Regions from separate parts of the Paenibacillus sp. FSL R7-0189 genome, predicted to be linked through region 1. Evidence: predicted binding sites of a transcription regulator. Region 1 holds the regulator's gene; each other region holds the start of a gene.
What was found. Region 1 encodes LexA, which represses DNA repair genes until DNA is damaged. Its sites were predicted from a motif close to CGAACATATGTTCG; they were not measured.

Region 1 (8,845 bases):
ATTTTCTGTCCCTCATCATTTTTATTCACAATTTCGAACAGAACCTCTTTTGCATCATCTACTGCCTCGTTATCTTGGGTCACCACAGCTTCAAAGGTTACCTTTTGATTTACAACAACTTCTTCAGGACTCCATTGTAGTTCGACTTTGATAGGTTCCATAGACATGTTCATATTCATGTTATGTATTTCTGAATGCTTGGTTCCATTTGAAGAACATCCACCTAGTACTAGAAGTGTTGCACCTAATAATACAGCGACTAATTTCTTCGATCTCATCATTTGGAGCCCTCCCAATCATTATCGAATAATAAAAATCTACCAATTCATGTTATACATCTCCATCTATTATACACATTATTATTGGTTTTTCAGTATTTTGCATCAATTCCGCATTAGACTTGTGACTTAAATCATTTACTTAAAAATCTAATGAAATCCTTATGTTAGTATGTATGTACAGAAAAGCAGCGAGTTTCTTAGGATCTCAGAAACTCGCTGCTTTTATAAAGTCTTTATGTTGGAGCTAATAGCTCTGCATATCTTACAAGGATTGAACTAGTGGAAGAAGTTCCTCAAGGTGATTGATTTCATGATCCGGATGAATATCAAGACTAGGTGCTCTACCTTTTCTATTAATCCAGACCGTGGTCAACCCTGCTGCCAGCCCCCCACGGATATCCGTTGTAAGCTTATCGCCGACCATAACCGCTTGCTCAGGAGTTACATCAAGAAGCTCTAAAGCATGCAGGAAAATTTCCTTATCCGGTTTGCCTTTACCAAAGCTTCCGGAAATCACAATATGATCAAAGAAAGGAATTAACTCTGGCACACCATCTAGTTTTTCTTGTTGCAGTGCAGGACAGCCGTTCGTAAGTAGCAAAAGCTTCACTTGACCCCGTAACTGCTCCAGTACATGCATTGTTTCTTCATAGATGTATGGACGTTTTCTGCGCTCTGCTGCGAATTTAGTTGCCAAGGTCTCAGCTAGTGCTTCGTCTTCCACCCCTAAGGCTGCAAGTCCGCGACGCCAAGACTCTTTACGATATACCGGTGCAAGCTGCTCCAATTGACGGAATTCTGGCTGTTCACCTGCCGTAAAGTTCGCCCAGAGTGCTTCATATGGATTAATTCCGATCATCTTTGTAAATGGGAACGTCTCATAAGATTCATACAAGCTACTTGCTTCCTTACGAACTGCAACTTCTAGTTCTTGTGGATCAATCGTATCCCCGGCGGCTTCACAAGCAGAACGAAATGCTTCTTCGACGCTCCGATCATCCCACAGCAATGTATCATCAAGGTCAAATAGTACAGCAGAAATTGGCATTACAGGTCTCCCTCTCCCTTTAACTGGTCTAGTTCTATTCGTGAACTACTTCAATGTTGTGAGCTTTAGCAAATGCTTCTAATCGTGTACTCATCGCATTAGTATCATAGCGATTCATAAGTCTTGTGAAAATCCATTTCGTACGTTTCCCTTTGTGCTTAATGACTACAGCTCCACGCGAAAGGGTGATTTTCTCAATATCTGCAGCTGGAAGCCCGCGTTCGCGATTGAATTTAATAGTAGACAGTCTTGCTTTTTCCACCTTCAAGTACGGACGACGGAAGAACAATAGCGCTGCCAGCAAATAGTACAGTACTACTCCCAACCAATTAGCCAGCATGCCATTTCCTTTGGCCTGATCAATAGAACCAACTACCCAAAACATAGTGCCAAGTATCACTAACACTACCGGAAATGCAATGTTGCGACCTTTAAAGACTTCGGCATTCTGGGTAGGAGATTTAGAGGCATAAATCGTATCCTTGCCTTGTTTCTTTCTTTGCTTGTTGATTTGCTGTGTGTTGCGTTGAACCATTCTTTCCCAAGAACGGGCCATGTGCGTTCCCCCTAGTCATCCTGAAATATCTATGAAAAGGAACAGCGAGCTAATGTTTAAGCCCCTTGTTACCTTGTTCATGCTCATCGTTATCTACTACTTCAATAGTATTTAATTGTGCTCGGAAGTTATTGCGGATATTCCCCAGGTAAATTTCACGAAGCTTGGCGCGTTCCGCCACTTCCTCTTGATTAAGGCCTACGCTCTTCTGTTTGCGTGCCAATTCGTTAATTCGCGCGACCAACTCATCAATATTCAATACTTTCCCTCCCCCTATAAATTAATTCTAACTCTGCCATGAGAAAAAGAGCTTGTCAAGGTCTACTCCCTGCAAGCTCTACTGGTCATTCTATTATGTTCTCAGAAAATTAATAAATAGGTAAAGTAAGTATGTCTCCAGCGTTAATTTGACTACTCTTAATCCCACTTGAACGTTTAATTCCTTCTATATAAACAACTGTCTTCATATCAGCCGGTTTATTCTTAAGGGCAATACTCCATAGTGTATCTCCACGTTCAACCACAATCCGCTTCTCTTCCTTCATTATAGTCGTCGACCCTGCAAATACATTTCCCACTACTGTTAGGCCAGAAAATACTAGCACGATAATCAATATTAACTTAATAAAGAAGTCCTGACGGAACAACGAAATCATCCCTCCTAGCAAACGTTCCGTTATCTCTTTCACCTTAGCGGAATTACGGGCAACGTCATTATGTCCTAAAGATTCAACCACTGGGGCCTTATCGTAGATGCTGCGGTATGTACTGTATTTTAGCATAATTATCATCCTCCAAACACTTGTTCTTACTTTCGAATTCATAATAACACGAACATGTGTTTTGTTCAATACTATTTCAGAACAATTGTTCTCTTTTTTTCGAGAGACTCATGTGGTACATTTTATTATCATTTGTCTACCATTTTTTAACTCTAGCAGATTAATATTTATAATAGTTAGAACTTATGTTTGTGCGAACGGTAGTTCTATGTTATAATTTTCCCAAACATTACTATATGGGGTTGATTCCAATGTCAAAGATTTCAAGTCGCCAGCTGGCGATCCTGGAATTTATACGAAGCGAAGTCCGCAGCAAGGGTTATCCACCTTCCGTCCGGGAAATTGGAGAAGCTGTTGGCCTTGCTTCCAGCTCCACAGTTCACGGTCATTTGGACCGGCTTGAGAAGAAGGGACTTATTCGTCGAGATCCAACGAAGCCACGTGCAATAGAATTACTAGGCCAAGAGGATTCAGAGAATGTTCACCAATTCGCCCAGACCATCTCACGGATTCCTGTCGTAGGTAAAGTTACCGCCGGGGTACCTATCACTGCTACAGAGAATATCGAGGACTACTTCCCACTTCCTACTCACTATGTAGGTGACAACAAAGTATTTATGCTCTCAGTTATGGGTGATAGTATGGTGGATGCTGGCATTATGAATGGTGATTATGTAATTGTTCGCCAACAACAAACAGCGGACAACGGAGATATCGTTGTAGCCATGACTGAAGAAGATGAAGCAACCGTTAAGACCTTTTACAAGGAACGTGATCATATACGGCTTCAGCCGGAGAATCCAGCTTATGAGCCTCTTCGCCTTAATCGCGTAACTATTCTCGGAAGAGTCATCGGATTGTTTCGAGATATCCACTAAGTATGCACTCCTACCATAAAAGGCTGTTCCGCAAATGCGGAACAGCCTTTTTTCTGTGTATTTTGCTTTCTCAACCACTAACGAACATTTGTTCTCGTTCGCTAAAATGGGCATTTTCTATGAATAACCGTTTAGGCGTTCTGCTCATATCCTAATTAGAAAGGAGTGTTGTGCATAATGCCAAATTACCGAATTATTGTAGATCTGACCCAACGAATGTTATATCTTCTGGACAATGATATTGTGATTAGAGGTTTCCCTGTCGGCATTGGTAAGATGTTAACCCAATCCCCAGTGGGAGAATTCACGATTATTAACAAACAACCCAATCCAGGCGGTCCCTTTGGTGCCTTTTGGATGGGACTGTCTAAACCACACTACGGGATTCATGGAACGAATGATCCTTCCTCCATTGGGAAAGAGGTATCCCACGGCTGTATCCGGATGTACAACGAGGATGTGTTAACACTCGCAGCTATCGTCCCTATAGGAACACGAGTAACGATAAGGAATTGAATTCGCTGAGGACGTCACAACCCCCAAATCACCATATACAGAATGGGGGTCATTACATAAGTAAGTATTTTTTCATTAGCATACTAGGAGTTTGGTGATTATATGTCGAATATTGTTAACAGGATTGCAAATTGAAAAGGATGTGTTTAGTTTTGAATAACTCAAAAATTAGAACCCTCGTCGATTTTAAAGTCGATGCACTGGGTAAGCTGTCCGGTTTACTTTTAAATGATGAACAAGCTAGTGGAAAAAAAGTGAATTTGCTCACCTCTTTTGGCAGCATTCAGGGAATCGTCTCTCCAGCCGTCTCCAACAAAGAGGATGTATTTGATTTAAAATCTTTGATGGATGATGTAATAGTAGACGAATACATATCTTATTTGGGAGCAGAACACCCTGATAAAAATTTCAGCTATAACTTTGTTGTCCTCAATGACGTTACTGTAAGACCTTATGCTAGTTATGGGACTCCGATCGAATACAAACAGCTGATTGTTTATACCGATCATATCACTGCCTTCAATTTTCTATAGGTTACATACTTACCTTAAAAAGCACCCTTGCAGCAACCCCCAATTTTGCGCCATTTGCAGAATCGGCAGGTTTCTCCGGGTGCTTTTTTTGGGCTAATTCCGAAGCCGATCCTATAATTCCACGAATTTCCCTTTTAAAAGATACTAGTGGGGATCATTCAGGCATATCTTTCAATAAGCAACAATTTGAGTCTAATGAGATAACTGGGAGGTGATTATATGCTGATTATCTTAGTGTACTTATTTGCTATTTTAGGAGTTGTTTTAATTCTAAGTGCCGCCATTATAAAATTGAAAACGCTATCCACTTCATCTGATATTTCTATGCTAGTTAATGCGGCTGCATCCTTTAACATCATTTTCACCAAAACATTCATTCCCCCCAATCAATCTCACTTGATCGCACTTAACGAACCTAATAAAAAATTAGCAATAGGCACCAGAAATCCGAAGAGCAACAAAAAAGCAGTAGCAAAGCTATACTCTTTCGATAATGTAATGGGATCCGAGATTGTGGTTAACGCACTTACCCTTTCAAAAGTCTCCAAAAGACAACAAAACAGCAAAACAACTGCAACTAGTGCAGATATTAACGTCCTTAAGGAACCTGATGAAGAAGCTAATGTGATAGAAGAACTCACGCTTAAAATATATATGAACAGCAAAGAAACGCCTGTGTATTGTATTTCCTTCTTGCCAGGTTTATTGCCTATTCGACAATCCGACAACCAGTACAAGGAAGCTTACTCCCAAGTACAACAATTACATGCACTGTTCAGATCAATCGTATCTGAATAATTAAGTTGTTATCGCCACACCTCTCATTTGTTTTCGACATTGAAAGAACTAAAATTGCACACTGAACCCATCAAACTGGTGAATACCCGTACCATGTGCCACTTCCTTTTGCTCACGCAACTCACGAACTGCCTTTTTGACCCCTTGCAAAATAGATGGATCTAAACCCAGCGTATTATGAGAGCCGTATACTTGGGTAACCCCTGGAATTTCTGTAATCTTCTCTAAGGATGCCACTAAATCAGCCGGACTAGTCGAAGGGTAAAAAGCATAGATTGGCGTAACGTCATACAATAAATCACCTGTAAACAGATATCCGTTGGCATGATCAAATAGGCTGATATGACCTGGCGAATGACCTGGTGTGTGGTAAATTTCTATTTCGCGCCCACCTATGTCGAGCACATCCCCCTCTTGTAAAAGAGCCGTTGGTTTCCCTTGAAAAGGTATGTAGGTGTTAGGATCAAAGGTTTCAGGAACAGGAAGGGTGATGTCTCGACTCATATCCTTTCGAATCTGGGCAAGGGACAAGCCTTTTATTCCGTTAATCAGCCAATCCTCATCCTCTTTATGAACATAGATTGTCTCGAATTGTCCGTGACTGCCAATATGATCTGCATGCACATGTGTAGTTATGACAGCGATAGGTAAATCCGTTAACTGATCCGTTATTCTTTTTATATTATCAATACCTAATCCCGTATCAATTAACGCGGCTTGTTTTTGCCCCAAGAGTAAAAAAGAATGCACCTTTTCCCAATGTCCATATTCACTGATTGCATAGGTGGTCGGATCAATTTCCGTTACTGTAAACCAACGATCTTTAACCAATTACGCTCCCCCATTCCATTTTTCCCTTACATGCTCTTCTCCCTTATAATAATCCGCCTGTTCATCCGCTTGATAGATTTCTTGATAAGGCAAAATGTTGATTTTGCCTGAGTCTGGATATTCGCAAACATCTATTCCCTGATTCGTTCGGAGATCCAGATACCTGCATGGTGCATCCGTATGATTATAAAGCTGGTGCGCCCCTTCCGGTCCCATTTCGAAAAATATTACATCTCCTTCCGTAACCTCCGTAATACCCTCAGGCGTTCTTAACATCGCTTTTCCCGCTAAAATCACAAATATCTCTTCAGCATTTCTATGAAAATGATAAGGATAAGAATATTTATCAGGATCTAAAGATCTGATATCAAAAACTAAATGCTTGGAGCCCACCATTTCAGCTAATCTTTCACTCGTATGCCAAGCAAACTCTGGGATCGGGGACTGTTTTTGAGTAAATGAGACCGTATTTTCATTAAAAATCTTCACCATCTGCACACTCCTCCTCCTTATATTTTGCGTTCAATTACAACAAATAAAGAATCCCAGCTATAGCTAATGAAATAAGACCACCTAAAGCGGACCCATTCGCTACTTTGTTTTTAGTTTTACGGTCTTGCTTAGATTCCGAATAAAAGTTACCTCTTTGTTGTGTACCTGTCGTGAAGGCTCCAACACATATACCTGAAATTATAAAAAATCCCAAGCCTATGTAAATAAAAATTTGCATGAACTTACTCCTTCGCAGGTAAGAATTAGTTATCTATATACAAGATATTTTAACATTAAATTCCTCTGCTACGCGCCATGACTTTCGGACCCAGATGACGCTATTTGCTTATTTTCAGCCTTTGGAGCATGGTTTCGGACTCCAGTGACGTTATTCCTAAGAATGAGGCTCATATTGAGTGTTTTTAATGCCAATAGCGACTATGGGGTCCTTTAGTATCCAAAATGTGGGATAAAGCTTCATATAAGGTCTGCTGGGTCCTATACCGGGCTCATACGCGAAATTTGCAACCTCAGCAAATGGAAATTGGCGTTCAAATGAAGTAAGGTACCAAAAAGAAGAAGAAGTGTGCCAACAACCATTTTTTGATTATGGTTATGGCACACTTCTTCTACTCCATACAACCCCTTCGGTTCTGTTTACACTTAATTCCTTTCAAGTTCAAGTGTTGCCAGTGAAACCATCACCCAAGGTGCAAAGTTATTCGACGAATCACCCTTAGGATTGTGTATCCGAAAAAGAAAAGCTTCCCCCGCCTGATTTTTCCAGACCATATAATCTTCTATCCCCTTATCACTGGTAGCCTGCAGATATAATTCTGCAAAACCTAGAGGATGTTCAATTAGTTCCCCGCTATGGTCGTTTGCTTTACCAATTGCAGAAAGCTCGGTTTGTCCCTGTTGCTTCAAAGCTGTGAGATCGTAACCGGCAGGCAAGTGTTCAATTTCGGCATAATAGGTTGGATCCTCAGTTAATGATAAACGACCAGACTGTGAGTCTAGTGTGAAACCCTGAAAAACATACAGGGAATATCCATCACCTTGCCCAAGTGTACCTTCTTGCCCTGAGACCCCTCCCTCCTGTTCACCAAATGCTTTGGTCTTTGGTCGATCGGATGCTAGAGGATCAGTGGCCTCCGGACTGGCGGACTCCTGCGCCTCCATAGAAGGAGTAGCAGAAGGTTCGGGAGTGGTTGTAGCTTCGACAACTGGCGTAGGTGCTGCACTTGACGCTGTAGGCTCTGTCTCGTTTGTTGTTTTATTGTTACTACATGCACCGAGAATTGAGGCAGACAGAAGAATACTAGTAGCTGTAGTTAATAATATTTTTTTCATTACGCACCTCCTTATTACTATAATAGTTATTACCCACATGACTAACGTATCCTCTTATTCTTCAAATCTTTTCTTCATTTTTATTGCTACGGATTGAAAAATTTCATTCAATCGACTCACTCTTATTGACAGCTATGGAGTTGTGCTCGAAATTCAAATTGTTCCCGGACGATTCGGGCACCTACTATCTTAATTAATGCCACCAGATTCCATAAAGTGACCCATGAGATCTTAGTTCTTCTCGGTTTTATAAGGTTAATTGGACTGAGCAAGAGCAAGGTAGACGATAAATCAATTAAAGTGAAAAAAATTTACAATCACTTTTACTTTAACACTTTTAGAATATACAAAAATAATAATATAGCGACTCACAGCCAACCGCGGGGTGGTTCTGTAAATCGCCATCCTTAATGATCTGTAACTCAGATTTGTGTCAACACTCTTTGATAAATCCTTTTAAAGTCAGAGCGATGCGGGAATATAACCAATATCTGTCATGACTATGCAGACTCGTCTGAAGAGTTATTTTTTTGATTTATAACTTCTTACTAATAAACTTATACCTTTAAAAATCAAAACCACTAAAATCCCGAAAATTATCAAAGTTAATATTAAGTTTGACCAAACTATATCCAAATTCACTCCTCCGTCTCTGCATTTAATTCTTCTATATCAAATCATATCCCATTATTTATGATAAATGAACAACTTCTTACACGTTAAAATTGTTAATCAACAATATGCCAATTTTGATATTCACCTGTAAAACATCCTCGA
Region 2 (8,845 bases), 1.4 Mb from region 1:
CGGGCTCATAACCCGAAGGTCGCAGGTTCAAATCCTGCCCCCGCAACCAATTTTATTACAACAGCAATTGTACATTCGGATATTTTTAGATCCGGGCCCTTAGCTCAGTTGGTTAGAGCGGTCGGCTCATAACCGATTGGTCGGGGGTTCGAGTCCCTCAGGGCCCACTTATCAAAAACCCTTACTTTGTAAGGGTTTTTTGCTGTCTATAAGCTTAGCAATATAAGAAAGTAGAATGGATAAAGAACAGAATTTTGAGTTTGCTAACGGATTTGCTAACGGGAATTATTTTTCTGCAGTTTCGAGCTGTTTTTCAGCGTATTTATTCAGTTCTGCTTCAATTTTATCAACGGCCTCTTCTTGCATGATTGGGAGTAGGTGTGAGTATTATTCGTTGAACATCGCTGGAGTCATACCCAGTCGTTCAGCAGCTACCTTTAGCTTTATATAGTTCCGACCAGAGTAGCAACATACTAAGTCAATTTCCTTGTATGAGTCCTCGTATTCTTTTTTTTAGCCCCGATTTGCGTATAGCGTTCCTTAAGACCATCAATAATATTCTGAAAAACCTTGCAAAGTACCACTGGTTATCATTGTAGCCAATCTAGAATATTTCTAGTGTCATTTGTAGAGTACGGCAGTTTACTTCTCTGCCACTGCCGCTCTTGTTAAGGCGCATGCAGGTAGCTGTTCTTTGTTAGTAGGGGGATTTAATAAATTTTAGTAGAAGTTCTGACATTCATTTTAAATAAATGTTATAATTATTAAATCAGTGTGTAGAGATATTGGTCTTTTTTGTTGGGCCAAAAATATATGTCTCATGATACGTCTGCCATCTGAAATATTATTCACGGAGATGACAAACATGCATGGAGACAAAAGACTGCCCAGAAACGGAAAAGAAGGTATACTATTTTTACTCATTATTTCAATCATTTCAGTAAACACTATTGCCCCTATTATTGTGGGGTTGGAACGTGGCTTCAGTAAGGAAGTGTATATAGATACACTAAAGGTTATTCCGTTTATGTGGATGATCGTAGTTTTATCTGTAAGATTAGTTGCAGGACCGATTGTCGGGAAAGTGATGCCGAAATTCATGGGACAAACAGATGGATTTAATGCAAGGATTCTGTTGAATACTTTATTGAATGTCACGGTGTTATCTATTTTACTATCAATTATTGGCACATGGGTTGGGACGAAACAAATAAGCCTGGATCCACTTAAAAACTTCCTTCACATCTGGCCAAGAAACTTTGGTATAGCATTTTGGATTGAACTGTTGGTTGCGCAGCCGATAGCAAGATTTGCGATGAAAACATTACACGCAAGACAGGATCGAAAAACGGAAAGTGTAAATGCGTAACTAGCTAGAATTTTGTAGACGAATAAGAAAAAAAGGAGCGTCCATGGTGGGCGTTCCTTTTTTATGTCGTAGTAGTCGGATTATAATGCTCAACAGGAGATGCTCGCGAATGACTGAACGCACAATGTAGAAGCATGCTCTAAATACTGCGTACTTTTGATTTGCCTTTGGGGCGAATTGCTTCCTAAAGAATTAATCCAGCAATAACTCTAGCCCCCGGTCACCGCGGTTGAGTTTACAAGTACCCACTAAGGAGAAGTAACCGATGAAAACGAAAATACTCTTTTACTATCTGTGATAATTGCATTTACATGCACCGCAGTCACACTGGAGCCAACCACAAGAATAATGAATAGGGTGTGTCTCAGTGCCTAAAGGAGCATGACATCTCCAGCATTTAGTGTGACGTATTCCATATTTCATAATTTGTTTTTCTTTGATATGCGTTTGGAAGTATTCTTTTTGTGATTTTTTTCGTTTTTCTTCCTCTTCTTTCCTAAGTTGTTCATTTTGTTGAATTATGAATTTTCTTTCAGCTTCATTCTTTTTAATAGCGAGCGCTTCTTGAACGTACCCTTGAATTAAGGAAATATCATTTTTCAAGCAACATACTATCTCTGTTACATTCTGTCGTTCATCGGAAATCATTCCATATAGGTTAACGCCATTGTTAAAGTCATCTTGCGATAAATTAAGCATATCAAGATTTCCTGACACTAATGAACGACTTATCATAACGTTTCCAATGGATAAAAATCCTGAACTCAATTTCATGCTCAATATGCTATCTTTATGCAGATAATTATTACCTTTAATTTCAATGATGGCGAATTGTCTGTTTACTGTTGGAGTATAAGTTAATTTATTATCGATTTTTATAGTATTTGATTCCGAAAGTTTCTGATATTCTCTATCTTCTATTATTGTAAGAAGACCCTGTAATACTCCTTTGAAAAATCCCATATTATGTACTCTCCTTTTATTTAAATCAGGTTTATTTTACCATGTGAAATAGTTTAATAGTGAGGAAATTTGAATTGTATTTGACTGAGGATTAGTAACATAAGGACTCTGGAGTATGAAAGATTTGTTATGGACAGAAAAAAAGAAAGAGTTATCCAGTATCCGATAAAATAGCTGTTGGGGCACTTTTTCTTGCTGCAAACTTACTTATACTAAACACCAAACTTCGTTTGATTAGGGAGCATTTTTGGTATGAGGCTCCTATCGGACCCAGCTGACCCTTAAAGAGGTTTTTCTCCACATTTGCAATTCTAACGGACTCCATAGTCGCTATTGGCATAAAAAGTACCGCATTTGAGTCTCTTTCTAGGCATTAGCGACCATGGGGTCCGAAACCATGCTCCAAAGGCTGAAAATCAGCAAATAGCGGCATCTGGGTCCGATAGCTCGAGGTGGAGGATGTTAGTTCGTTAGTTCGTTAGCTCGTTAGTGCCATGCTCCTCGCAGATGTAGTTGCAGAAATTACAATGAGAAGTAGCCTATAAAGGAACAGTCAGTAGTTTCACCTCTACAACCAGCATATCTAGTATGCGGGCTCATAAACCATACAGTAAAGCACAAAACGGCACTGCTCCAAACCATGAAATGGTTTGGAAGCAGCGCCGTTTTTGTTAGCAGTCAGCTAAATTCCTCCAATGGAGAGCAAGGCGATCGAAACGATGTACCCAATTGCTTCCGACCGCAGTCCCAATCTCAATCTCGATCGCAGTCCCGATCGCAGTCCCGATCGCAATCGCGATCCCAACCGCAGTTGCAGCCCCGATCGCAATCGCGATCCCAACCGCAGCCCTAGTCGCAATCCCGATCGCAGTCCCGATCACAGTCCTAATCTCAGTCGCAATCCCGATCCCAACCGCAGTCCCAACCACAGGCCCTGGGTATCCACCAACATCCCTAAAGTTTCATGCTGTCCCACAGCTGCTGGAATGCCCCGGATTCGACATCGAAGAATACCGGTGCTAGACCGTAGCGTACAAGGCCTTGACCGAACAGCGTCAACTCTACTCGGGCATTGTCTTCCAGCTGCAAATAGATGATCTTGCGGTCCTCGCTGTCGTAGATGCCTTGTTCGATCAGCGGCTCTGCTGCCAGTGGTTTAGCCGCTTGAAGTGTTGTAAGAAAACCTTCAAGCGCCTCGCCATTGGCGATTGGCGCCTGCTGCTGGAGGCCGTTGTTCCAGCTGTTGAAGCTTTCCCACTGAGCTGAAGTAACTCGGCCTTCAAGATTCAGCTTGCCGAATAGGTCGGCGCCGCTGTTTATGGTGATGCCGTTCGTGTGCTCATACAGTTCAGCGAATACCTCGCCGTTGATTTCCGAATAGGACATAATCAGGAAGCTGGAATCATAGCCCTTCACGGAATAGAGATCCGTTTCGCCGATGTTCGAGGCTAACTCAATATATTCGTCGTTACCGCTCCATTCGTTGATGCCGCCTGTAGTGCGTCCTAACTTGTCACCGCGCAGAGCGGCAGCATCGGCAGCGTCGATGCGAGTCGCTGACTGTGTGTAAATATTATTTTTATACACGACCAAGGCGATCATATCTGCCTTCACGCCAGATTCCTTATCTGGCAGTTTCAGCTTGGGAATGACAATGCTGCCCGATGTAGCTGTGCCCGAATTGCCAGCATTGCTTACACCCGGAGTTACCTGGGCAACCTGCCCCGGGGAGCTCTGACTGTTCAACTGCTGCCATATACTAGGCCCAGCCAGACCGATTCCTGCGGCGAGCACGACACTTGCCGCGATATAAACCGTCTTGCGCGGACGTTTCCGCTCCTGCCGCTGCTCCATTTTGTCGAACAATTCTTTTTTCATTTCTTCACCTGGTTTCATCGAATCCACCGCTTTCTTATATGTTGTTCGAAACTGATCTTCCTTCACTGTGGTTCCGCTCCTTCCAGCTCCAGTTTTAACAGTTGCCGTCCCCGCTGAAGTCTCATCTTCACGGCAGACTGGCTAATCTGCAGAATCTTGCTGATCTCCTGGATGGGATAGTCCTCGTAATAATAAAGATGGATTACGGTTTTATACTTCATGGGCATCGCCATAACTAACTGCAGCAGAGCCCAATCCTCGGGGCTGTCTGCCGCAATTGGCTCAGCGCTCTCCAGCTTAACCTCGCGCTTGCGCCAGCCTCTGCCCAGTAGTGTTTTACAATGATTGGTGATTACCCGGATCAGCCATGCCTTCTGATGTTCGGCATCTTTGAACTTTGGCGCTTTTTCTATTAGCTTGATGAAGGTATCCTGAGTGGCTTCTTCGGCATCTTGCCGGCTGCCTAGATGGACCAAAGCGATCCGGAACAGCATATCTGCGTAGATTTCGTAACTCTTCATCACATGATTTCCCGGCCGGGTCATGGATCGCTGCATGATACTGTGCCCCCCTTTACCTATAACACCATTTAGGACGGCATTAGGTCACATTTTGTTCCTGAGAAAATTTCTTTGTGTTTGAGAGTAGAGGATGCCTATTCATAAATTATCGCCAGAGGGTTATGGACTCAGAAGTCGTTATTTGCATATAAATAGACTTTTGAGCAAGTTCGCGGACCCCAGTGACGCTATTCCTTAAAAAGTGGGCCTTGTAAGGTGTTGCTCATGCCAATAAAGGCGATGGGGTCCGTTACACTTCGAAATGGAGGGTTATGCTACGCATAAGATCAACTGTGTCCGATAGCTGCTAAGCAGCACGCCAATATTGTCTACGCAAACGATGGTTACTTATTTAGAACAGAGGAGATCAAAAAAAACGCATTTGCCCAAGCACCAAGTGCTGACTGCTGGACAAACGCGTCTTTTTAATAGAGTGACTCCTTCACTGGAGATCCTCTTCGATATGTTTATATGTATAGCTAGGATCATTACCTTTAACAGGAGCCCTGCTGTATTGATAGATCCTTCCATTTTCTTTTCGATAAAAGTATCTTGCGTAGGGTTCGTCTGCAAAAATCACCGTGGTACTTACGAGGGGAGCTTTGGCAATCTGGGTGTATACTTTATAAAAATCTTCCTTCTTATAATTTCTTGTCTCTATTAGATAATGAATGACTTCTCTGTTCATATGATTTCGGAAGGAGTGGAGGGCTAAGGATGTTATTCCACAGATTAACAGGATTAGAACGATGAAGATTAATTTTGTATTTTTCTTCATTAATTCCCTCCATATAGATAATTTGTATATAGTATAAGATAATATACAGAGACTATTATGTCATTCATAGATATCTTGTAAATGTACAAATAAGAAAGGAGGTAAGAATATGACGCAGGAAGAAGAGAAAATACTGGAGCTGGAGCAGCGAATTAAGGTGCTGGAAAACCAGGCAAGTCCGAGGCTGCCGGGGATGAAAATCTTATGGTTTTTAATTTGGGGTTGTGTAATACAAAAAGGCAGCAAATACCGATAGTAATCCAGGCGTAGGCGAACGAAGAATTGCCGGGACATACTATATTTGCTGCCTTTTAACTTATGAAGAATAATGATTCTCTTTTAGTCTTCTTTGGGTTCTTGCAATAAAATGGAGAAGGTCCCCGTTTCGTGATCCACCTCAATCGTCTCAATGCCCACAAAATCCGGGATTTCGGGGTGTACTGCATCTACATTATAATCCGGATGAGTCAGTAATAATTCAATTACTTTAATGGCTTCCATGTCGTTCCCCCTCACGAGAAATTCCACCATAAATGAATATGCAGAGAACTACTGCAACTAAGCTTATTATCTCCGTGATCCGTTGCGAATATGTGTCTGTCGTTCTTCGTTTCTTCCCATCACGGCCAATAATTGCCCTTGGAACACACGTCTTTGGATCTGATCAATCCGCTGTAAGGCCAGCTCGGCAGGTACTTGGAATTCTGCTGCAAGATAGGAGATGGCATCTTCCCGTTGCTCAGGCAATGTCATGCGGGAGATCATGGAGTAAGGCATCGCCGCATACAAGATAAAACGCTCGGATTCGTCCTCCTGTGCCCGCGTGAAATGCTCTGGCATCAAGGTCTGATTATCGCTGCCATGGCGAAGTAGATGACACAGTTCATGAAGAAACTCTAGCCGTTGAAGATTGGCTGGAAGGCGGTTGTCGATAAACAGGCTGTACATCCCTGCAGACGCTTCAATGCTCTTGCTTCTCACATCCAAATAATGAACCCAGATATTAAGCCGCTCTGCAATATACGATATTGAAATTTGCGAAGGCTGATGAAGATTTAATCGCTTGTATAAATCCTCCGTCCATTTCTCAAGCACAGTCATTTGATAATATGATTTCATGTTCTCCAACTTATTCACCTCGTTTAAAATCACTAATAAATCACTAATGGGATCGTATGTTCGCATAAATGTGCAAAAGAAAAGCCCGAAGGGCTATGTAGAGTAAAAAAAAGTCTAAGGATACATAGGAACGTTCGTTCTCATGTATCCTTAGCATAAAGCAATTACACACTAATATCAAGTGTTTTTCCCAAATTCGGAGCAACGCTTTTGCCCAGCATTTCCACCATAGTTTGGCTCTGGGTTTCAGCCTGATTCTTGGCAATATTCATGACCTGTATCCCAACATTTTGAGCTAAGGATGCTTGGCTCATTGCCATTGATAATGCAGCTATATCCATATTGCACCTCCTTTGTGTATATCCTGTTTATCGACTGTCCGCCTTCAATTCATTAGGTGATTGGCATTTGTTTGCCAATTCGCCCAAACGGCTTATCTCCTTTTTACATATCTTGTGCTGTAGTCATTAATCATTAGGAGGAATTGAAAATGGGTATGGAACATGGTTGTGGTTGTAACGTAGGTCCGGTAGTAAGTCCAGCATCAGTAGGTCCGGTGTGTAGTCCTTGGACTTCTACAGGAGCAATCCTGGTACTTTTCATCTTGCTGGTTATCATCACTAAAGCTTGCTTATTCTAAGTTAGCTGATGTGAAGTATAGCCCCGTCTGGCGAATGCCAGGTGGGGCTATTCTGTTGCCTGGGGATGGTCAGACAGATCGTTATTTAAACATAAATTCTACCCGGGTTCCGTCTGCATAATCCTCCAGCTGATTGCCAACCCAGCTTCCTGCCCCGCGGTTATCGCTTGGCGTTATGTATTCAATGTCGGCACCAACGCCGCCTTCCTCACACATAGCCATTGGCCATTCATCCCGGTCATATCCCTTTTTAGTAGGGATCCCTTTTAAGGACTCTTTGCGGTTCTCTTCAGCCTGCTCTCGGTTAATCGTACATGTGGCGGATTCACCTTTCGCAATGGCATCCTGAATATGCTTGGCGGTCTCAGGATAGCGGTCTGATGGGAAGGTTAGCTGAACAACACTCGAATTGGATGGAGACGAGGGGTCTGTAGGCTCTCCGTTTTGTTCAAACCAGTAACTAGCCAAAGCAAGTAATGCAACAATGATGAGACTGGAGATCCATTTTTTCACTTTCAATTCTGCTCCTCCTTTTTTGGCACTTAAAATAGTATATCTTATATCATAATTCAGTGCGATTTAATATAATTAGGGAAAATAAAGGAGGACGGAACTGGATATGGAGTACATAATTACCATTGAGGATCAGACGCTTATTACGGCTGCCGAAGATATAATTACCAGACGTTATGAATGGGGGCGTCATCATGTGGGTGCAGCGCTTCGTACTAAAACAGGAGAGATTTTTACAGCGGTACATGTGGAAGCCAGCATGGGGAGGATTACAGTCTGTGCAGAAGCGATGGTGATTGGCAAAGCGATATCCGAAGGTTATAAGGAATTTGATACGATTGTTGCGGTAAGGCATTCTGATCCAGACAGCGAGGAAAAAGAGATTAAAGTAGTCTCTCCCTGCGGCATGTGCCGAGAGTTAATTGCGGATTACGGAATAGACTGCAAGATAATTGTATCGGAGGATGACCGATTAGCTAAATATGAAATCACTGAGCTATTGCCTTTAAGGTACACGAGATAAGAAAAAAAGTAATGAGGAGCCGCTGAGCTCCTTTTTTTGTTGAGCCGTGAAATTATTCAGCAGTTCCTTATATCGTCCCAACTTATTTTACAACTTCATGTCCATTCGCTGAGTTCATGTCACTATTGTCCCCATACTATAACTTAAAAAGATTTAAAAGGATGGTGAGAATAGATGGAGCAGCGGATTATTCGTCAGATGGTTGATTCAGCATCAAGGTTCGTGGGCGATGTGCAGTGGCAGATGGCTTTTCGCAGATTACAAATGGCTCCGGCGGATTCGGGACTGTCGTCCTCGGCTCAGCTATTGCTGAATACCCTCTATTACTTGCAGGGAAAGGGTGTGATAAGCGGCCAACATGATTATTTGGAAAGTGCAGACGAGCTTATGGAGAAGCTTAAAAATACCAGTGGGCAATATGCTGCGCTTCATGGCTACGAGCTGGGCGCAATCAATAATCAGTCCCAGGCTCTAATTGACAATCAGCGGAATTGGGTCGTCA
Region 3 (8,845 bases), 1.5 Mb from region 1:
CCTGAGAGAATATTAACGAATACTGATGTGGTAAAAAAAGCGAACTTGAAAGAAACCTCGCTTTTTGCCCTAGCTGTAAAAGCTGAACTGAAACAACCTGAGGAGTTCGTTAGAAGGTTCATTGCGTATGATAGGAGGAGCCGAGGCGGATGAAGGCCAAAATGTTAACATTTACGAAGCAGGATTCACCTATTCACCGTCTTACCGGCGCTACTAAGTTGATTTTATTTGTAGTGTGGTCTGTGACGGGGATGATTACATATGATACAAGATGTCTAATTGTGATGCTGTTATTTAGTTTGCTTGCCTTTAGAATTTCCAAAGTCCAATTTCAGGATTATGCTTTCGTATTATATTTCATCTTGATTTTCTTTTTGCTTAATCATATAGCTATCTTTATCTTTTCTCCTTTGGAGGGCGTACGTGTTTACGGTACACGTCATGATATTATGCACATTGCAGGCCGGTATACGTTAACTTGGGAGCAGCTATTCTATCAATTCAATATTGCCCTCAAATATGCAGTGGTCATTCCAATGGCACTATTGTTTCTTCTAACGACCCATCCCAGTGAATTTGCAGCATCCTTAAACAGAGTTGGAGTGAACTATAAAATTGCATATTCTGTATCGCTGGCTCTGCGGTACATTCCGGATATTCAACGAGATTATGAGAATATATCGTTTTCTGCTCAAGCAAGGGGAATAGATCTTTCCAGAAAAGAAAGGCTGCCTAAGCGGCTAAAAAATATCATTTCGATTCTGATGCCCCTAATTTTGACTAGTATCGAGCGAATTGAAAATATCAGTACCGCTATGGAGCTGCGCGGCTTTGGCACTGAGACAAAACGAACTTGGTATAGCAGTCGCCCGTTCACGAGAGACGATTATTTTGCATTGGCTTTGTTTGCGCTGATTGGAATTTTCTCGACGGTGATCACTTTTTACGACGGTTCGCGGTTTTATAATATTTTCGATTGAAGTATAATAGTACAGTTGTGGAAAGCTGGGGTATAAAAAAACGGTACCTTTAAGCTAAGACTGAAGACGTTTTTCCAGTTTTGTCCATATAGGCAGGTAACATAATGGCAGTGCTAGAAGTGAGCAGACTACGTTGAAAATGGTCTGGGCGTGGGCGATTTGTGAAGCAGGGCCTCCACCAATCCATGCTGCACTTGCTTGTAGCAGCCCGATCATGGGCAAGAATAGTAGTGCACCGCCTACATTAAGCGCAACATGGGACCAAGCGACGAAGACGCCGGATGGCGTGCCGCCGATGGAAGCGATGACCGCTGTGACACAGGTGCCTACGTTGGCGCCTAGCACTATGGCTATACCTAGCTCAGGCGGCATGGCACCCGAGGCGGCAATGCTCATAGCCATAGCTATGACAGCAGCGCTGCTATGGAGCAGGGCTGTTAGGCACGCTCCAGCGGCGAGCCCCCATAGGGCACTTGTAGCGGCATGGTTTAGGAACCAGAGGAATAAGCCACTTTCCTGAAGTATTCCGCCGATAGACTGCATGACAGCGATCCCCCATAGGACGAGGGCGAAGCCTGATACAGCCAGACTGATAAATTGCAGTGGCGGGGATATTTTGTGGCAGAGCTCTGCCACTCGCGATGTAGGCGGCAGTTCGCCTGCAATAACTGCCGCTGCCCACAGACTGAGCGAGGCTGCCAGCAAGGGCGTGGCCATGGTATTGATCTGAAGTCCGATCAATTCTGTAGTTAATGTGGTGCCGATGTTGCTGCCCAAGATAATGCCAAGTGTGCGGGCATAGGTGAGCAGGCCGGCATTGACCATGCCGATAGTCAACACCGTTACAGCAGTACTGCTCTGGAGTAAGGCGGACAACAGGCTGCTGGCAATCATTCCTTTAATAGGTGTTGAGGTAGCTCTATTTAGGCTTGTAGTTAATAGAGGGCCTGCTAGCTTGGACAACGCCGTTTCCATCAGCTTCATGCCGGCTAGAAAGATAACAAGACCATATATGATAGGGAACAGCAAATCACTGAACATAGGGCATACTCCTTTGGACGAGGGTTGTACACCAATATATGAATGTATTGCATGGGACATGTATAAAAACATTTTTAGAAAAACAGGGAGTTGAAGTCATTGCCATCGGTTATTTTAGAACGCAATCGCAAAAAAAGACTGGAACAGGGCCATCCATGGGTCTATGCAGGTGAAGTCGCATCGGTAGAAGGAAATCCGGAAGCGGGGGGATTAGTAGATGTCCTTAATCATCAGGGGCGATTTTTGGCCGTGGGATATTACAATCCAGCGTCACAGATTCGGGTAAGAATTGTATCACAGGGACCCCTTGCGATCATGGATACAGCCTTTTTTGCAGAACGTTTTGCGAATTGTCTGCAACACAGAAATCGGTTCCTTCCGGGTGCGGATGCTTATCGCTTGGTTTATGGTGAAGCGGACTTTTTGCCGGGGCTTATTGTAGATCGATTCGGAGATATTTTGGTTGTGCAGCTGCTTACGCTCGGAATGGACAAGCGGCGTGCAGAAATCGTCGAAGCATTGGTGCAGGTTATGGCACCGCGCGGAATCTATGAGCGCAGTGATGTTAGTGTGCGCGAGCTTGAAGGTATGGAGCAGACAACGGGTTTGCTGTATGGGGAGTGTCCACGGCATGTAACTGTGAGTGAGAATGGCCTGAAGCTGGTCGTTGATATTGAAGAAGGCCAGAAGACTGGCTACTTCTTTGACCAACGTGAGAATAGAGCTTCTATTGCTCCGCTCATGAAAGGCTGGGGGGGACGAAGCGGCATTACGCTGCAGGAAATCGAAACTGAGGAGGGTTCGCTACAGACCTTGCCAGTTAATAAGAGCGGTAAACATGTAACGTTCCCTTATTGGGACGGTGCGACAGTGCTGGAATGCTTCTCACATACGGGCAGCTTCACGCTGCATGCCTGCAAGTATGGCGCGAAAAAAGTAACCTGCCTCGATGTTTCAGCGCATGCCATTGAGAGTGCCAAAGTGAATGTGGAGCTGAACGGCTTTAGCGATCGTGTTGAATTCGTAGTGGATGATGCTTTTGCATATTTACGGAATCAGGTTAAAGGACTAGAGGAACGTTCTGAACGGGCGACAGTTGCAAGTGGAACAGAGACGGCAGCAGCTGCTACAAATCCTAAATCCGGAGGCAAAACAGCCAAAACCGACACATCCAAGCCGATGACGGCAGGTGGAGGAAGAACTTGGGATGTAGTCATCCTGGACCCTCCGGCGTTTGCCAAAACCAAAAGTGCAGTAGCTGGCGCTTGCCGTGGTTACAAGGATATCAATCTGCACGGGATGAAGCTGGTGAACGAAGGCGGCTATTTGGTTACCGCAAGCTGTTCTTACCATATGCAGCCAGATCTGTTCCTCGAAACGATTGCCGATGCAGCTAAAGATGCTGGCAAGGTGTTGAGACTTGTGGAATGGCGGGCCGCAGGCAAAGACCACCCACAAATACTTGGCGTTAATGAAGGACACTATCTGAAGTTTGCGATTTTTGAAGTGCGGAGTAAAAAATAAGCCTGAAGGTCAAAAAGGTTTACAGTGCCAAGTAACAAATAGGATAAAAGGGCTGGACGTAGGGTGGCCGTGAGTCGACTGTAAGGCAAGTAGTTGCCAACGGACTCAGATGACTCTATTTAGCGTAAACAGCCTATTATTGAATTCTTACGGACCCCAAAGGCGCTATTGCTCTTAAAACACCCGTAATGCAACACATTTTCGAAGAATAGCATCAATGGGGTCCGAAAAGTTGCCAAAACATCACTGAATCCACGAATAACGGCTCCTGGGTCCGTAAGTAATTAATGAAACAAGCCTAGCCGAAAATGTGCAATTTGAACGCCGAATGCCGAATGCCGAATGACGAACGCTGAACGCTGAACGCTGAGCACTGAACGCCGAACAGTCTAACATTGACCATATGCTCTGACATTGGCAGCTCCTATCTAACGTTGCACATCTGGCATTAAAAACAAACTAAACACTCTAAAAAGCAAGCCGCCAAAATCCGGAGGTTTGCTTTTTTTTATTTGTACTCGTAGCTGTTATCCTTTGTAAAACATTAGAAAATACTAGCAAACACATGTTCCGATTAGTGTGGTTATGATATACTGAAGGGACGAGGAATCACTGAACTTTTTTAATTGGAGTGTAATCAATAGGTGGATATTTCACCTTGTAATTTATATATTTTCTCCGCTACGGAAGGAGTCTATCATTTATGTCGGTAACCTTTTTACTAGGCCGCTCGGGCAGTGGCAAGACAACAAAAATATGGGAATCTATCTCTTCTTCCTTAGAGAAGGAACCGCTTGGTGCGCCGATTATTATTCTTGTGCCAGAGCAAGGTTCTTTTGGAGCAGAACGGGGGCTTTTGACCGTAGGGAATGTGAAGGGAAGCCTTCGGGCGCAGACACTGAGTTTTTCGCGGCTTGCCTATCGTGTGAAGCAGGAAACTGGTGGCAGTGCAAGTCTGCCAATCAGTGATGAAGGTAAGAAAATGTTAATTTACAAAATCATCAGTCGTCGCAAAGAGGAACTGAAATTGTTCGGTGCCTCAGCAGACAGACCGGGTTTTGTGGAACGTCTGAACCAACTGCACACGGAGATGAAGCGTTGCTGTTTGGGTTCCACTGATTTAGAAGAGCAGTTGTCCGCTATGCGAGGAGCTATTGCAAGAAGTCCTATTCTTGAGGGTAAGCTGGATGATTTGCAGCTGGTATTCAGCGATTTAGAGAAGGAAATGTCACGTCTCTATATCGATGAAGAGGATCGTTTAGCAGAACTGGCTGAGCATATTCCTGATTCCTCCTATATTCGCGGGGCGGAGATTTGGGTAGATGGATTCCATGGATTTACTCCGCAGGAATTCGTAGTGCTTCGAGAATTGATGCAGCAAGCTTCGCAGCTGACCGTTTCGCTTACAATTGATCGTCCTTACCCATATGGAGATCAGTTGAATGAGCTTGAATTGTTTCACCCCACTGCGGTTACTTACATTAAACTGCGTGGAATAGCTGAAGAGCTGGGCATTGATGTGTGGGACGAGCTGCTGGAGCCAACGGTTCTTCCACGTTTTGAAGAAAGTCCAGTACTTGCTCACCTTGAACGGGGATATGATCGCCGGAAGGCCTGGATAGGTGCGGATGAACTGGCAAGAGAGGCTATATCCATAGGCGCCGCAGTTTCGCACAGAGCAGAGGTTGAGGGAGCACTGCGCGAAATGACTAGACTGGCGCGTGATGAAGGTGCAAAATATGGCGAAATGGCTGTATTGATGCGCAATATTGGCGATTACGAGCAGCTGATCCAACCGTTGTTCCAAGATTACGGAGTGCCATTTTTTCTGGACCAGAAGGTAAATGAGCTGCATCATCCGCTAGTGGAATTTATACGTTCCGCGCTGGATGTAGTGCGTCGTCGCTGGCGTTACGAGGATGTATTCCGTTGCGTAAAGACGGAGCTTTTGCTTCCGCTAGACGGTAGTATTACACGTGAGGATATGGATGCTTTAGAAAACTATGTGCTGGCTTGTGGGATTCAAGGGTATCGCTGGACGGATGGCCGCTCATGGAAAGGTATTCCTAGCTTGTCGCTGGAAGGCGGCAGACAGATGGATGATGAACTGCTTGCTACTATGGAACGATGCCGTGCTAGTATAACAGGTCCATTATTTGCTTTTGAGAAACGAATCCAGAAAAGCCGAAGCGGCCTTGAACTATGTACGGCAATGTACAAGCTGCTTGAAGAGACGGATGTTGCACAAAAGCTGGAGAAACTCAGTGTTAAGTCTATGGAGAAGGGCCAACCCGAGAAGGCTAGGGAACATAGCCAGTTGTGGGGTGCGGTACTTGATCTGCTAGATCAGATAGTAGAAATGATGGGCAATGAAAGACTTGAGTTTGAAGTGTTCACCGGAGTTCTAGAGACAGGACTTGCTGAGCTTAAAATGGGACTAGTTCCGCCCGCACTGGATCAAGTATTGGTCGGCAATATGGATCGGACTCGCCCAACAGGGGTTAAATACGCTTTTTTGCTTGGATTTAATGAAGGTGTTGTGCCTGCGCAGTTTAAGGAAGATGGAATTCTCTCGGAAGGTGAACGCTCCGTACTAGAGAATGCTGGAATGGAGCTTGCTCCCGGCGCTTCTCGTAAACTGCTGGACGAGCGGTTTCTGATCTATAATGCGCTAACGACAGGAAGTCAAAAGCTCTGGATTAGCTACGCTACAGCGGATGATGAGGGCAAAGCTCTCCTTCCCTCTGAGGTTATCCGGCATTTGCATAGAATGTTCCCAAGGGTTCAAGAGCATAGTTTGTCAGCACTTCCCCCTGCGGGACTACCGGCAGAAGTCGGAAATCCTATTCATCTCGGTTTCATTGGTCAACCAGAACAGAGTCTTCGCGCATTGATTATGCAGCTGCGGCAGTGGCGCCAGGGGACAGAAATTCCGGAGCTATGGTGGGATGTGTATAACTGGTTTACTAAGAACGAAAATCGTAAATTTCAACTGGAACGTTTGCTAAGCTCACTGTTCTATCGTAATGAGGGAACGAAGCTAAAGCGTGGCACAAGCCTCAGATTGTATGGTGGCTCAACACTGCGGGGCAGTGTGTCCCGGATGGAGAAATTTGTTGCGTGCTCATTTTCCCATTTTGCGTCCTACGGACTAAGACTGAAGGAGCGTCAGCTATATAAGCTGCAAGCACCTGATATTGGACAGCTGTTCCATGCTGCGTTAAGTGATATGGCGATAAGACTGAAACAAGAGGGACGGGGCTGGGGCAGCTTGTCTCCGGATGAATGTCGGCGTGAGGCCAGTGAGACAGTAGAGCGGCTATCTCCGATGTTGCAGGGTGAAATCCTAATGAGCTCCAAACGTTACGGGTACATCTCCCGTAAACTTAAGAATATTGTTGGACGTGCTTCTGTGATTCTGGGCGAGCACGCCCGCCGGGGCAGCTTTGAGCCAGTAGGGCTGGAGCTGGACTTTGGACCGGATAAGGAGTTGCCGCCTTTAAGGATTACGCTGCCAAATGGCTGCGTGATGGAGGTTGTTGGCCGGATTGACCGTGTAGATATGGCCCGTGGAGAGAACGGAATTCTTCTGCGGGTAATTGATTATAAATCGAGCCAAAAGGATCTCAAGCTGCATGAGGTGTATTATGGATTATCGCTGCAAATGCTGACTTATTTGGATGTGCTGCTAACATATTCGGAGCAATGGCTGGGGCAGCCGGCACTTCCAGCCGGCACACTTTATTTCCATGTGCATGATCCGTTGTTGACCTCATCCAATGGGATGAACAAGGAACAGGCTGAGCAAGAGCTGTTGAAACGCTTCAAGATGAAAGGACTGCTTACAGCAGATCGTGAGGTTGTCTCCCTGATGGATACCACTTTAGACAAAGGGTATTCTTCTATCGTGCCTGTAGCAGTAAAAGCTGACGGCAGCTTTTATAGCAGTGCTTCAGTAGCTACACCAGAGCAGTGGGGTCATCTATTATCCTCCGTTAGAGGGACAATTTCGGATATCGGGACACGGATTACAGAAGGTGATGTGGCGATTGAGCCGTACCGAATTGGGCAGGAGACCGCCTGCACATTCTGTTCCTTTAGACCTGTCTGCCAGTTCGATGAAGCTGTGGAAGGCAACAGCTATAACAATCTGGGTAAGCCAGGGAAGGACGTTATATGGGATCTGCTGTCCCGCAAAGGAGGAACTACACCTTGAGTATGAAGGCTGAAATAGAAGCGAAACCGGAAGGAAGTATATGGAGTGATGACCAGTGGCGCGCCATTGCGGAGAGCGGTGATGACATCCTCGTTGCTGCGGCAGCAGGTTCCGGTAAGACGGCGGTGCTGGTAGAACGGATTATTCGAAAAATCAGTAAGGAAGAGAACGGCTTCAGTGTAGACAGGCTATTAGTAGCTACGTTTACCAAAGCTGCGGCTGCCGAAATGCGGCAGCGGATCAGGGAAGCCCTTGATCGGGAGCTGGAGGAGAATGGGGAGAACGTCTATTTGCGCCGTCAGCTATCCCTGCTGGGCAAAGCTTCGATTACAACGTTGCACTCCTTCTGTCTGGAAGTGATCCGGCGTTATTATCAAATGATTCCGATTGATCCGGGTTTCCGCATATTAAATGAGCATGAAGCGGAGATGATGCGGCAGGAGCTGCTCGAAGAGTTGCTGGAGGAAAAGTACGGTGAAGCAGGTGCGGATGGCGAGGATAGTATATTTGTGCAGCTCGCTGATTGGTTCAGTGGTGAACGCAGTGATGATGCAGTGCATGCGCTCATACAGCGATTGCATGATTATGCCCGCAGCCATCCTTGGCCTGCGCAATGGCTCCGTGATACTGCAGCTGATTTCTCATTGCCAGACACCGAAAGTCTGGGTGGAACGCCATGGGTGCTGAGCATTCTTGAAGAAGCGAAGCTGACACTTGCGGGCGCAGCCAGTCAGCTGATTCAAGGCCGGGAGATTGCACTGCAGCCGGGCGGTCCGGCACCCTATGCTGAGAATTTAACCGCTGATCTTGAGATGGTAAATGCACTGCAGGATGCCGTAAACGAACGACCTTGGGCAGAATTATATGATATTTTCATGGAAGTATATTTTGGGAAATTAAAGGCTTGTAAGAAGGATTCGACAGATCCTGGACTGCAGGAAATGGTGAAGGAACTGCGCGACAGTGTGAAGAAGAGTATTTTAGATCTTCAGAAAGCATTGTTTGGCCGTCCGCCTGAGGTTTTTTTGAAAGAGCTGAACGAAGCGGCTCCACTGATGGCAGAGCTTGCAGAGACAGTGATAGC
Region 4 (4,301 bases), 1.4 Mb from region 1:
GATAAGGTAGATGTGCTGGCGCTCGACATTTATGACGCGGATTTCAAGATTAGCCATTATGATAATTTATGGGATCTGGGTCGTGGCAAGCTGATTGCGATTGGTGAGAATGGAGAGCTTCCGTCTGCTGAACTGTTGTCCAAAACGCAGCCCAAATGGTCTTATCAGCTGACCTGGGGGAAACTCCTCTATGAGAAGAATACCGATGCTGTGATAAAAGCTTTTATGAACGACAAAATGGTATTCACACGAGAGGAGTATGCTGCTGAGGCCGCCGCTTTCGCTGCTATCGGGGATAGTGTGCTGGAGAGTGGACTCTGTGGGCAATACTACAATAACATGACGCTTAGCGGCACACCTGCACTTTTGCGTACGGATGCCAATATTAACTTTTCATGGAGACAAGGTTCGCCTGATCCTGCCATTCGTGTAGATGCGTTTTCTGTGCGGTGGAGTGGGAAGCTGACGGCTGCTTTTAGCGAGATTTATACCATTTATTCCTACTCTGATGATGGGATACGGGTATGGATTGATGGCGGGCTAGTCATTGATAGTTGGGTAAATCAGAGCGGCCAGGAACGAAAAGGAAGCATAAGTCTGATAGCAGGTAAGCCGTATGAAATAAAGGTGGAGTATTATGAGAATGCGGGCGACGCCCGGGTTGTTTTGCAGTGGGAGAGTCCTAGCCAGATCAAGGGGGTTATCCCAGCGGGGGCATTTTATCTTCCTTAAAAAAGAGTACTTCAAGTGTACAAGCGCAAGCAAAAAGCCCCGGTTTTCCGGGGCCTTTTTACGTATGAGCGTCTTAAATTTGTTCGCGGTAGCTAATGTTGTTGGCGATCTTCTCGTCACGAACGGCTTTGCGCAGAACATCTTTGACGGTTTGGGCATCATGGATTTTTCGAAAAAGAAGCTGAGGCGCTGAGGCATCATCAGAAAATACAGTTAATGACCCGATGCCAAGCATCCGGTCCATTATTGACTGTTTCACGGATAAATCGCGTACGCGCAGCAATTCGATTTCTTCAACATTTTTACCGATAAGTCCGGTCTTTAACATAATGCGCTGACTTGTAATGGTATATGAAGTTGTGTTAAGAGCTATAATTCCTTTAAGTCGATCTGAGATGCCGGCAGGTTTGCCTTTCCAGAGCACAACTTCTTGATTGACATGATTATCTTCTGCTGGTCGATGGGCGGTCACTGGAGCGGTACCGTTAAGGCTGGTTCCACATTCTCCACAAAATTTAGCGCCCTGCTTGTATTCCGCTCCGCAGGTGGTGCAATAAGGCATAAATACCCTCCTTTTCTGATCACAATTAAAATAATTATAACATAACAGTCATTTTACATATATTTCATTTGCGCTTTACACAAACCGACATTATCCTGTTAAGTGGAGGGATAAATAATGAAAAAAGCTTTACTAATAGGAATGCTGATGATGACTGTCATCCTTAGCGCCTGCAGCAATAATTCAACTTCATCGGCACCTGCCACGGAAGAAGAAGTGCAGGAGACTGTGCAAAACTTCTACAATGAAATGTCTAAACTTGAAGAGTCGGGAAAATCTTCTTTAGCGGAGTTCAACGAAGCCATTGCTGGTTATTCAGCAGGAGAACTCACGGACAAGCAGTTGGAGAAGAAAATTAAGCAATTTCAGAGTACCGCAATTGATTTATCGAATCAAGCCGAGAAAGTAAAAATTTCCTCCAGCTTGCCTGAAGACATTCGTAAGTTGCTTGAAGAGTCTAAAATTTCCTTTGAAAGTGCTTATTCTTTAAAAAAAGAGGCTTCTCAGGGCGCAGATTCCGCAAATGTTACGGCTGAGCAATTTAATGAATTGAATCAAAAAGCTGATATAGCGATGTTGTTCGGTATCTCCAAGCTTAATGAGGCAAGAGAAGCAACTGGACTTATAGATTCCGAAGGTGAAGCTACCTCAGTATCTGGAGATGTTGTTCAAGAATAAATCAAATCAGGCGCTGCACAGTTTATCTGTCAGCGTCTTTTTGCTGCGCTTACATGGATATACATTGATATACATCTTTTGGATAAAAAGCGCTCCTTCAAAAAGGTATCTTTTTCCTGATTATTGATTAATATGCGAAGATGCGGATATAATACAAACATACGTTCGTGTTCAGAAGAATAGATATATTATAAGGGAGGGGTTACCATGGGCAAAAAGCTGGAAAAAAACGGGCTGTGGGAAAGCAGCCGCATGATGCTGCCGGAGCATAAGACAAGAATTATAAGAGATGAACGGGAGACGCTGCGCCGCATCAAGCCTATTCTGGATGAGCAAAAGCTGGAGGAGATCGAATGTACACTGGCTTTGTCGTTGCGGAGTCATGTACGAGTGACAGTTGTTCTGTTTGAACCTTTTGAAAATACGATGTTAAGTGGCTTTGTGACTTCCATTCACACCCACTCGCGTGAGTTTAAGCTGCAGTGGGCGGAGGAATGGAAGTGGATCGATGTGGATGATATTGTCGAGGTCTATATCGTTTAATGCTGAGAACCGTTGCCTTCGCTTTTCTCATAAGCGATTAAGGTAACGGTAGGGTTACCGGTCAGATGTGCAATGGAAGCTTCAGCATTCCGAATAATTTCCAGTGCTTCTTCCTGTTCACTAAGGGCTGCAACTTTATAGCTATCGCTATGAATATCCATATGTCTCCCACCTTTCATTAAATATTTTGTCCTTTTTTGTGGAAATCATCCTAAGGGGGACAGGGGTACAGGCAAATAGGGCAGGGGCATCATTGAATATACCAAAGGGGTGATTCTATGCTGACTTTGGAGCAATTGAGGGAAAAATCCGCGGCGCGTCTGGTCGGGCTTCACCCTGTCTTGGCGGCAGGTGCAAATGCTTTGATTCAGCAAAGCCATGCGAGAGGAGTCCCTATCGTTATTACTCAGGGTCTACGGACCATTGCTGAACAAAATGCTTTGTATGCGCAGGGTAGAAGTAAGCCGGGACCGATAGTTACCAATGCTAAAGGCGGTACCAGCTATCATAATTATGGTCTTGCGTTTGATTTTGCGCTTTTGCTGCCGAATGGCACTAGCCTTTCTTGGGATATCAATCGTGATGGTGATAAAGATAAGACTGCGGATTGGCAAGAGGTTGTACAGGAGGCTAAGCGGCTTGGATTAGAATGGGGCGGGGACTGGACCTCTTTTAAAGATTATTCACATCTGCAAATGACTTTCGGTTTAACTATAGATCAACTTCGGGCAGGTAAACGTCCAACGACGGACCAAGCCAAAGAGGCTTTAAAAAAGATTACCGGAGGGGATGATCAGGTGAACAAAGACGTTACAGTGACCATTAACCTAAACGGCCGTAAGCTTACCGATGGCGTTCTCGATACCGGAATAACCTATGTGCCCATACGTGCGCTGGCTGAGGCACTTGGAGCAAAGGTTACTTATGATGCTGTGACCAAGACAGTTAATGTAGTAAAAGAGTAAAATCATCATGCATAGACAGTGCCGTCCAAGGGGAAATTATCAGTGATAACTAACCTTAAAGGGAGGCATAACACTGTGAACAAGCTGATAACAAGCCTTGCATGCGGTACTGTACTGTCAATGAGTCTAATGGGAGCTAGCTATGCATCAAATGCCGTTGGATCAGCAGCATTGGGCGGTATCCCAGCCGCGAATACCGGAATGGATGGCACTGCGGAACACACTCGGATGATGAATACGGAAGGCAATCTAATGAATGGCACCACGGGAACAATGAATCAGCATGAGAGCATTATGAAAGATAAGATCCGCATCGATGATAATTACAGACCTAACAACTACAACACCAATAACTACAATGACACCCGCAATAACTACAGAACCAACAGCACTGTTAACCCGGCAACCAACACTACACAGACCGGTAAATACCGTGCAACTAGTACAACAACGAATGCTGCGACTAACAAAGGATCTAACTGGGGCTGGCTCGGTCTGCTTGGACTTTTGGGTCTTGCCGGAATGAGAAGCAGAAGTGACGAGCGTAGATAATCCACGTCTATAATAACCCGTGTCGGTTTAGGCTGAACGGGTTATTTTTATTGTAAATAATTTTTTTTCGAAAAAGGATTGCGCGTTATCGATATTCATGATATTATATTTCTTGTCGCGTTATATGTGAACAACGTATGAAGCTTCAACACATAATATGCCGGGGTGGCGGAACAGGCAGACGCACAGGACTTAAAATCCTGCGGTACGTGAGTACCGTACGGGTTCGACCCCCGTCCTCGGCATCCTTGATTTATAAGGGTTTTTTC

Region 2: the regulator LexA is predicted to act here: its motif matches at 6,717-6,730, upstream of MKY63_RS18005 (ImmA/IrrE family metallo-endopeptidase).
Region 3: the regulator LexA is predicted to act here: its motif matches at 4,104-4,117, upstream of addB (helicase-exonuclease AddAB subunit AddB).
Region 4: the regulator LexA is predicted to act here: its motif matches at 2,127-2,140, upstream of MKY63_RS18045 (YolD-like family protein).

Annotation. Positions count from the first base shown of each region.
Region 1 is NZ_CP150223.1:5,530,481-5,539,325, reverse strand. Features, by position in the region: gene MKY63_RS24240 (FixH family protein) at 1-281, opposite strand, end outside; gene MKY63_RS24235 (HAD family hydrolase) at 544-1,329, opposite strand; gene MKY63_RS24230 (hypothetical protein) at 1,364-1,885, opposite strand; gene MKY63_RS24225 (DUF896 domain-containing protein) at 1,935-2,144, opposite strand; gene MKY63_RS24220 (LysM peptidoglycan-binding domain-containing protein) at 2,254-2,667, opposite strand; gene lexA (transcriptional repressor LexA) at 2,919-3,545, shown strand; gene MKY63_RS24210 (L,D-transpeptidase) at 3,723-4,061, shown strand; gene MKY63_RS24205 (hypothetical protein) at 4,214-4,594, shown strand; gene MKY63_RS24200 (hypothetical protein) at 4,814-5,392, shown strand; gene MKY63_RS24195 (MBL fold metallo-hydrolase) at 5,441-6,223, opposite strand; gene MKY63_RS24190 (cupin domain-containing protein) at 6,224-6,715, opposite strand; gene MKY63_RS24185 (DUF5316 domain-containing protein) at 6,750-6,953, opposite strand; gene MKY63_RS24180 (hypothetical protein) at 7,379-8,068, opposite strand.
Region 2 is NZ_CP150223.1:4,144,672-4,153,516, forward strand. Features, by position in the region: tRNA gene MKY63_RS17955 (tRNA-Met) at 1-49, shown strand, start outside; tRNA gene MKY63_RS17960 (tRNA-Ile) at 94-167, shown strand; gene MKY63_RS17965 (hypothetical protein) at 866-1,369, shown strand; gene MKY63_RS17970 (hypothetical protein) at 1,658-2,332, opposite strand; gene MKY63_RS17975 (hypothetical protein) at 3,004-3,261, opposite strand; gene MKY63_RS17980 (hypothetical protein) at 3,287-4,276, opposite strand; gene MKY63_RS17985 (sigma-70 family RNA polymerase sigma factor) at 4,273-4,767, opposite strand; gene MKY63_RS17990 (hypothetical protein) at 5,213-5,548, opposite strand; gene MKY63_RS17995 (hypothetical protein) at 5,658-5,804, shown strand; gene MKY63_RS18000 (hypothetical protein) at 5,888-6,049, opposite strand; gene MKY63_RS18005 (ImmA/IrrE family metallo-endopeptidase) at 6,116-6,667, opposite strand; gene MKY63_RS18010 (YjfB family protein) at 6,832-7,008, opposite strand; gene MKY63_RS18015 (hypothetical protein) at 7,158-7,307, shown strand; gene MKY63_RS18020 (NucA/NucB deoxyribonuclease domain-containing protein) at 7,389-7,820, opposite strand; gene MKY63_RS18025 (cytidine deaminase) at 7,927-8,343, shown strand; gene MKY63_RS18030 (glycosyl hydrolase) at 8,518-8,845, shown strand, end outside.
Region 3 is NZ_CP150223.1:4,021,768-4,030,612, forward strand. Features, by position in the region: gene MKY63_RS17440 (ABC transporter ATP-binding protein) at 1-153, shown strand, start outside; gene MKY63_RS17445 (energy-coupling factor transporter transmembrane component T) at 150-980, shown strand; gene MKY63_RS17450 (Na/Pi symporter) at 1,035-2,021, opposite strand; gene MKY63_RS17455 (class I SAM-dependent rRNA methyltransferase) at 2,121-3,545, shown strand; gene addB (helicase-exonuclease AddAB subunit AddB) at 4,249-7,761, shown strand; gene addA (helicase-exonuclease AddAB subunit AddA) at 7,764-8,845, shown strand, end outside.
Region 4 is NZ_CP150223.1:4,153,933-4,158,233, forward strand. Features, by position in the region: gene MKY63_RS18030 (glycosyl hydrolase) at 1-732, shown strand, start outside; gene MKY63_RS18035 (PH domain-containing protein) at 806-1,294, opposite strand; gene MKY63_RS18040 (hypothetical protein) at 1,412-1,972, shown strand; gene MKY63_RS18045 (YolD-like family protein) at 2,180-2,515, shown strand; gene MKY63_RS18050 (hypothetical protein) at 2,512-2,676, opposite strand; gene MKY63_RS18055 (M15 family metallopeptidase) at 2,794-3,480, shown strand; gene MKY63_RS18060 (WGxxGxxG-CTERM domain-containing protein) at 3,556-4,032, shown strand; tRNA gene MKY63_RS18065 (tRNA-Leu) at 4,192-4,277, shown strand.